One region of the Paenibacillus sp. WG02 genome, then DNA from elsewhere that is predicted to be linked to it. Evidence: riboswitches for the same ligand, from Rfam matches in the RefSeq annotation. Region 1 holds a riboswitch; the other holds the start of a gene.

Region 1 (4,271 bases):
TGTTCTACATGTCAATACAGCTAAAAAGAACCTCCATTTCCCACTGAAGTGGAATTGGAGGTTCTTTTGCGTAAAATTCGGGACGTTCTTAATCATGCGAACACTTTGAGGCAGCCCCTTTTTATTGCACAGTATCCGGTAACGGGGCGATCAGCTCTTAAAACGTAAAGTCATTTCGTGCAGTTCTTGAGCCATCCGCGTCAACGCATTCACGGATTCCGAAATTTCTTCCATCGTAGCTAATTGCTGCTCCGAAGCGGCCGCTACACTTTCTGTCTTCGAGAAGGCGACTTCCGTAATGCTGTTCATATCGTGGAGAGAAGCGGTAATTTCCTCTGTGCCTGCCGACATTTGTTGCGATGCGGCAGAAACCTCCTCCATCTGATAGGCCACCTGCTGCACCCCATTCATAATTTTGCGGAATGCTTCTCCTGCTTCCTGCATAATCACGGTTCCGTGTTTGACCTCTATGCTACCTTTTTCCATGGCGACAACTGCAGAACGAGTTTCGCCTTGAATTTGCTGAATGATCCCCGCGATTTGTTCCGCCGATTGTCTGGATTGCTCCGCCAGTTTCCGAACCTCGTCGGCAACGACGGCAAAGCCTCTTCCGTGTTCGCCCGCTCTTGCAGCTTCAATCGCGGCATTCAATGCAAGCAAATTTGTCTGCATCGAAATATCGGTAATAACATCGACGATTTGACCGATTTCATGAGATCGTATACCCAGTTGGTTAACACTCTTGGCCGAATCGTTGACTGATTCTCGGATCAAATCCATTTGGGACATCGCTTTCTGGATCGAAATATTGCCTTCCTCGGCTTCCTTGGAAGCTTCCATTGACATTGCGGATACATTGCCCGAAAATTCGGCAATCCGATTAACTCCGGTAGCCATCTCTTCCATTGCTCTTACGCTTTCGATAGTACTTTGCATCTGCTGATCGGCACCTCCAGCAATGTCTTGAATGGCCGCAACGACATGATGGGTAGTTTGGTTGGATTGTTCGGAGCTTGCTGCCAATTGCTCCGAGCTTGCTGACAAGTTTTGAGACTCGAGGACGATCTTCGCAATGATTTCTCTCAAGCTGGTGATCATTCCGTTGAAATCCTTTGAAAGAAGACCGATTTCGTCTTTGGATTGGTATGTAGCGTTAACCGTTAAATCTCCGTCCTGCGCTTTAGCCATCAATTGCTGGATGCTGCGGACAGGTCTTGTGATCATGTTAGAAATGCCATATCCGATCAAGGAACATAAAGTGACGGCAAGTAGGGTAACGACAATGATGATCGAGGAAGCCAGCTTGGAGCTTTGAACACTTTTCTCGTAAAAGATTTTTGCGTCGTCTTCATTGAACTTAACAACGTTCTCCAGGCTTTTGATCATTTCTGCGCGGATCGGCTTGAACGAATTCACATATTCCTTATGCGCTGCTTCTTTTTGATTGGCAACGGCCAATTCATCCACTTTTTTCTTGGCTTCGTTGTTTTTAGGGATTAAATTGATAAAGCTTTGGTACTGCTCTTGTGCTCTCGAAGTCAGCGTGATCTGCTCGAGAGCTTTTCGTATCGCCTGATTTTTATCGCGGGTTTGAACAATTTGCTGTTGGATTTGCTTAATGATAGCTTCGTCTTTCGCCAGCAGCAATTCAAGCTGCAAAGCATCCATTTGGGAATTGCCGAACAGAAGTCCTTCGACCAGGCTGTTCGGAATCAAGGTTTCTTCGTACATAGCACGGGCATTGCTAGCCATCTTGTTCATGACGAAATAGCCTGTAAAGCCGATAATGAGCAGGAAAACAATGGAAAGACCGAGCATCCCCCCGATTTTCGTTTTGATTCGCAAATTCTTAATGTATTTCATGATCTAAGCATCCCCCATTGAGATATTGTGAAATAAAAAAAGTCCACCCCCAAAAAAAAGAGATGGACGACCTCCAATTTTCGGTGACCCGGCTGCCGTAGATCGAAATCCTTAGGCCCGTAGCTTTGCGTCCTCCTCTTTCGAGAAGTTTGCCTTTTCGTGATATGGGTATATCTATTGGCCAAAGTATAGAATAGCTTTTTGAAAAATACAAGACCTTTTTACTAAACCTAAATACTCACTTAACATACCGTAATGTCGGAATTTAGGGCAATTGTCATGGGTGCTTTAGGGAGGATAGGCCTGCGAATGGCGCTATTACGCGATTATTGGGTTTATTCCCCATATTTATTTTCGGCATAATTTGACAAAAAATGAAGTCTAGTTTATTCTCGGATTTGTCCGGACAAAACTACTTTTTTGGAAACGAGGGGTACATCTTGAGAAAACTACTTTCGAAATTGGCTTTGTCGAGCTTGGCGATGGCACTAGTATTTTCATTCGGTTTGTCTACTGCAGAAGCTAGCAAGGACCCGTCACACACCAATAATAAAAAAGCTAAAGTTGCATTGTTGATTCCGGGTTCCTCCAAGGACGGCGGTTTTATGGAATCTGCTTACCGTGGATTGGCGAAGGCAGAAGAGGATTTCAGAATTAAGGCGACGTTTGTGGAAAATATCCCGCATGACACCGCTCAAATTGCAGATGCATTGCGTGAATTGGCTAATACAAACCCAGATATGATTATTGCTCATGCAGGGCAGAGCTCGGAAGCCGTGAAGTTGGTAGCCAAAGAATTTCCCAAAATAAAATTTGTTAATACGCAAACGAATTTGACCGGCGATAACCTGTCCAGCTATCAGGTAAAACAGGAAGAATCCGCATGGCTGGCAGGCGCAGCTGCAGGACTTTTGACAAAAACGAATGTGGTTTCTCATATTTCCGGCGCACGCGTAGGTCCCGGTCTGTTGGGACGCGCAGCATTTGCCGGCGGTTTGAAATACACGAATCCTGAAGCAACGTTCCTTACAACGTTTACAGGCAACCAGGAAGACGCCGCTCTGGCGAAAAGAGTTGCGCAAGCGCAAATCAACGCGGGGTCGGATATGATCTTCACCATGCTGAATAATGCTCGTTCTGGTGTGACGGAAGCGGCACGCGAGAATGGCGTGTATCAATTCGCTAACGTTCGCGATTATTATGCCGATGCACCCGATGTTTTCATTGGATCTGCGATTTCGGATGCAAGCTTGACCGTATATGGAGCGATTAAAGATTTGACGGAAGGTACGTGGAAGCCGAATACGGTGAAAAAAATTGGACTCGAAAATCCGGATGCCGTTCGACTTGCCTTGTCACCTATTGTTCCACAAGACGTGAAGGATACAATTGCAGCGTTCGCCGATAAAATCAAATCAGGTGAAATTGTTATTCCTTCAGTATATACCGGTCCTGAATTTACAGCTAACTAAGCCTGCGTTCAGATAACGAATCGCCTAAGTGAGCCTCATAGTTCGTATGTTGAGCACTTCTTTAATCCCGAGTGGGGTTAGAGAAGTGTTTTTCTTTTACACTTTTTGTTCAATAGAAATTACCGCGGTTGTGATATTCATCACATGCAAACAACACGCCACGATTTATACTTACAACGAAAAGAAGGGAGGCGCTATTTTTGGAAGCATTAGACTTAAGTCGGTGGCAGTTCGGAATAACAACAGTTTACCACTTTTTTTTCGTACCTTTATCTATCGGTCTTGCCTATCTGATTGCTTGTATGCAAACGATGTATGTGGTCAAGAAGGACGATAAATACAAAGCAATGGCACAATTCTGGGGCAAATTGTTTCTCCTTAATTTTGCAGTGGGTGTTGTGACAGGAATTATGCAAGAGTTCCAGTTCGGCATGAACTGGGCGGATTATTCTCGGTATGTTGGTGCAGTCTTTGGGGGACCGCTTGCCGTAGAAGCCTTGGTTTCTTTTTTCTTGGAGTCAACGTTTCTAGGGTTATGGATTTTCGGTTGGGATCGGCTGTCGAAAAAGGTGCATTTGGCTTGTATATGGCTTGTAGCAATTGGAGCAACTTTATCCGCACTCTGGATTCTGAGCGCGAACTCTTTCATGCAGGAGCCCGTCGGCTACACGATTCAGAATGGACGTGCGGAGATGACGAATTTCTTCGCGCTGCTTGGCAACACACAGCTATGGGTTGAATTCCCGCATGTTATTTATGGGGCGCTTGCTACAGGATCAATGTTCGTAACAGGCATCAGCGCTTATCAAATCATACGCAAACACAGAGTGGATTTATTTAAAGCCTCTTTTACAATAGGGATCGTGTTTGCTCTCGCTGCAAGCTTTATGACAGCTGTAGCTGGACATGAGCAAGCACAGCATTTGATGAAATCTC
Region 2 (4,271 bases), 2.0 Mb from region 1:
ACGACCTTGGATGTACACCTTCCCTTTTCCGGTAAGACTTCCAAAAACCTCCTGACCCTCGTACTTCAAAAACCCGCTGTCATCGTACTTACGAATAACGCCGTTAGGCAATCCCCTTGTAAATTGCCCGGTAATAATCTCACCCGTACGATCTTCTCCGAACAAGAAGCCTTCGAAATACATAGTGCCCCAACCCGTAACCTCATCGTTTTTAAATTCAGCATCGTACCATAGCGATCCGTCATTACGGTAAAGCTTGCCTTTACCATTCATTTTGCCGTCTTTGAGTTGACCCTCGTACATTAACTTACCATCTTTGTAAAACAGCTTCCCTTCCGTACTCGCGTCATATAGGTATACCGCCTTCAAGTTGGCATCCCATAGTACTTTACGCCCAGTTGCTTCACCGACAAAACGCAGCGGAACTAACGTATAGCCTTTATTTGAATAGGGTGCAACCGGCATTTCGATGGGTTGCTCATTGATGGATGCTGACAAGCTCCCCAGCTGCAAGCTGAGCGATTGTCCTTCCTTTTGTCCCGTTACCCTCCGTGCGTTTTCGTCCCATTGAATGGTTAAGCCAAGCTTTTCAAAAATAGTACGAAACTCAACCGTCGTGTAATTGTCATGCAGAGCAGGCTGCTCGTTAAATTTCAGTTCTTCTCCGTCAAGAAATACGCGAATCGGATCCTCCGCAATAGTTTGCTTGATTCTCTTGTTCACCCAGTACTCACGCAGAGGAACATCGGCAACGTCGTGTAGAAAGATTGCATAGATTCCCGGTTTCTCAATTGCTGTATGAATCACATTGGAATTGTCCCCCAATAGCCCCCCCATATAAATCCATGAGTCAGACTCCAGTCGGTAAATACCAAGCTTATCCCGTAATTTATGCGGTACTCTGCTCTCCATATAAGACATATTAAGCTGGATTTCTAACACCGTTTGATCCGGAAAATCGATATTCCACGGCAAGCTGACCATCATCTGTCCGCTCTGCATCGCCTTTGTGAGTTCCAAATTCTTGTCTTCCGCTGGTGCCAGCTTAATTTTGCCTAAAGTATCCTCGAATGCATGTGGCGGTACGTCCAAGCTCACACTTTTATCAGAGGATGCAGGATGACCCTCTACTTGAGAATTACTTTGTCTAAGTTCTTTGTATGTAAGCCCTTCTTTATAAAACCGTGTATCAAATTCAACAGCTTGAGGCCTTTGCTTGACATCTGGTACAGCGGACGCAAGAGTTTCTTTCTTCGCCGTGGGTGTACCGCTTACTTGCAGCGCACGCAGCAAAATGTTCCCATCATTGCCCTGAAGCGCAACTTGATCCTTGTAAATTCCGAGCACCATAGACTCTGTGGTGTCGTTCGCGATAACGGTTGATTCCCCGTATGTAAGGTCTGCAGCTGCAATCATGCTAGTCTTTCCGTCCTCCGATGCTTGCCTCCAAACTACGAGATTACTACTAATGTCCAGTATCGTGGGCCAGGAAGTGATTTTATCCATTTTCTTCTGGGCTAGCACCGTAGGTACGGCATTCAACTCATCCACATTCATCATTCTGACTTGAACTTCGTGTTCGTTAACTTGCTGAGACCATACGACCACTTTTCCATTGAACTTAAAATTGACGATAAATCCATCTGCAGGTTCTTTGATCGTCCTCGTGGTGTCGGTAGCGCGGTCATATAACAGCAAACTCCCTTTCCCATCCTGCATGATGATTTTTCCGTCCGCGACCTGTGGATAACGCCCTTTAACCAACTGTTTCGTCTGTTTCGACTCTATATCGTAAACATATATGTAGCTGTCCGTCTTATTCATATAAGCTGCATATCGCCCGTCTGTCGTGAGGTTTTCAACCGTAGTATGGTTTATAATCGATTCCGACTCACCTGTACGGAGGTTAAGCAGTATCACTTCACTCCGACCGGCAGAATATACTGCATAATCGCCTCCTGCCCATAGATCGCTTTTGTTTGTTTTCGTGTCGGTCAGCTGTTTCGTTTCCCCCGTGTCCAAATTACGGTAAAATATTTGATACAAATTCGTTGCATCACTACCAATCCAAACCAGTTCATCGCCCGAAATAAAAGAATTATTATAAGATTTACGTACAGGAGCAGCATAGGAAGTTTGTATATCCGTAACTTTGACCGTCTGGTCAGCTAAAGCTGTATTCCCCTCTCCTAGACTTGAGAGCAACATGGCCATTAAGCATCCTAATACCATGTTTTTCAAATGTGCTTTGATCATTTCTCCAGCTCCTATCACATAGAAAGTTTTTTAAGACAATAAAAAACCAAGCCCCTAAAGGTAACCCGGCTATCATCCCATGAGGTGTGACTCATGGCTTAGACCCGTGGCTTTGCGTCTCCACCTTTCGATGGATTTGCCTTTGTTCATTATTGCTTGGTTATTAGGTATTTTTACTCATCTTAACTAGTCATTTAGAACTGACTGTTTTCCATATTAATCCACGTTATTTCAAAATTCAACACTTTTCTACAAAAAAGAGGAAATACATACACAAAGTGTGTGGTTTCACACAAAAAAAGGCCAACCGGATGTCCCGGTTGACCTTAAGCCTAGTAAATGCCTATCGATTTAAACATTCTCTCGATCTAGCAAATAGACTTTCACATTCTTCTTTACGCCGAATTCTTGAGCGTCATTTAGATCATTCATGAATACATCAATTCTCGAACCGCGAATAGCTGAACCAATGTCCTCGGCTTTGCGAATGCCAATACCGTCAATGAACACCGTAGATCCTAAAGGGATTACAGCCGGATCCACGGCGATCGTGCGTCCTTCTTTGGCTTTAAGACCACTAAATGTGATGCCGTACATGGGATGGGAAGCCTTTTTACCTGTTGATTCAAAGCCCGCCGTATAAGCTGTAAGGGTTGTGTTCAACACTTTTTTGATAATTTTCTTTTGACCATTTGGTAAACCAATCTCGGATTCACTCTTCGGAATCGTTAGACTTTGACCAATCGTTAGCTGGTTCGGATTTTGAATATTGTTAGTGTTGATAAGGTCATCTACGGTTACGCCAAAATCACGTGCAATTTTGAATAGCGTATCTCCTCGGTCCACTTGATACTGCGTCTTAGACTGAACTGACTCGGTTTGAGCCGCTGCTTCCACAGAACCTGCACTGCTTGCCATACTATACGTAGGAGGTAATTCCCCCCCATCTTCACTTTCAGGATACGAATAGGCTGGCTGCACCTGCCACAAACAAAGCAGCAAAGGAAGCGTCAAAGTTACATAAAGAATTTTACGAAACATAGTATTTCCTCCTCTTAAAAAATAATAGAGTTATAGCTACTAGATTCGTCCAATTCTATGATTTATATACGTCTCGTATTTATTTTTTTCAATTTAAAAGACAGGTGGACAGAGCGCCAAAAAAATAAGCAAGAAAAAATGGGTAAAGAAATAAGAAAACATAAAGTGAATATAAAACGAATCTTGGCTTAGACTAACAATTGAGAAAATAAGAAAAGACTGCTGATGCGGCAGTCTTTTTGCTTTTCAATCGGTTACGTCTATAAATATTCCTTGACAGGAATATTCCTTTTGGAGTATATTTAGTTTATGAATAAGACTTAATGTGCTCTCGCTGAACCAAACCGCTTGCACATCGTCGAGCTCTTATGTGACGGCCCCCTTACCGTCGGGGAAATAACGGATCGGCTTGAGCTTCAGCAACCACAAGTATGTGGGAAGAGAGATTCGATCGTTTGGACGATTATTTGCAGCAAATGTTAGAGAAGGAAAAGAAAAAACAATTTGATTTGGAGGATTCGACATGACACAAGAAAAAGCAGGGAACAACTTCAATGCCACCGTAGAAGGAGGCGAGTTGGTTCTTACACGCACCTTCCATGCACCACGTGAACTCGTTTTCAAAACATGGACGGAGGCTGAACATTTAGCTCGCTGGTGGGGACCAACAGGCTTCGAATTAAACGTAAACACCTTTGATCTACGCCAAGGCGGCATCTTTCACTACAGCATGAAATCGGCTGAAGGCTTTGAAATGTGGGGTAAGTTTGTGTACCATGAAATTAATTCCCCTGAGAAGCTCGTCTTCGTGAATTCTTTTTCCGATGCAGAGGCGAATACGATCAGAGCACCGTTTAGCGAATACTTCCCTCTGGAGATCATGAATAAACTATCGTTTACTGAAGATGAAGGAAAAACTACACTGATCATGCGTGGAGGTCCTATCAATGCTACTGAGGAAGAACTTAAATTCT

What was found. Region 1 has a riboswitch for cyclic di-GMP ahead of ACBP55_RS11640 (methyl-accepting chemotaxis protein). Riboswitches for the same ligand answer to the same signal wherever they lie in the genome.
Region 2: it holds a riboswitch for cyclic di-GMP, as region 1 does, so the genes downstream of both, ACBP55_RS02700 (stalk domain-containing protein) here and ACBP55_RS11640 (methyl-accepting chemotaxis protein) in region 1, are expected to answer to the same signal.

The regions. Positions count from the first base shown of each region.
Region 1 covers NZ_AP036016.1:2,611,236-2,615,506, forward strand. Annotated here, with positions in the region: gene ACBP55_RS11640 (methyl-accepting chemotaxis protein) at 151-1,863, opposite strand; cyclic di-GMP riboswitch class I at 1,943-2,027, opposite strand; gene ACBP55_RS11645 (BMP family protein) at 2,304-3,335, shown strand; gene ACBP55_RS11650 (cytochrome ubiquinol oxidase subunit I) at 3,536-4,271, shown strand, end outside.
Region 2 covers NZ_AP036016.1:586,187-590,457, reverse strand. Annotated here, with positions in the region: gene ACBP55_RS02700 (stalk domain-containing protein) at 1-2,256, opposite strand, end outside; cyclic di-GMP riboswitch class I at 2,313-2,407, opposite strand; gene ACBP55_RS02695 (3D domain-containing protein) at 2,608-3,297, opposite strand; partial or broken gene ACBP55_RS02690 (ArsR family transcriptional regulator) at 3,646-3,726, shown strand; gene ACBP55_RS02685 (SRPBCC family protein) at 3,821-4,271, shown strand, end outside.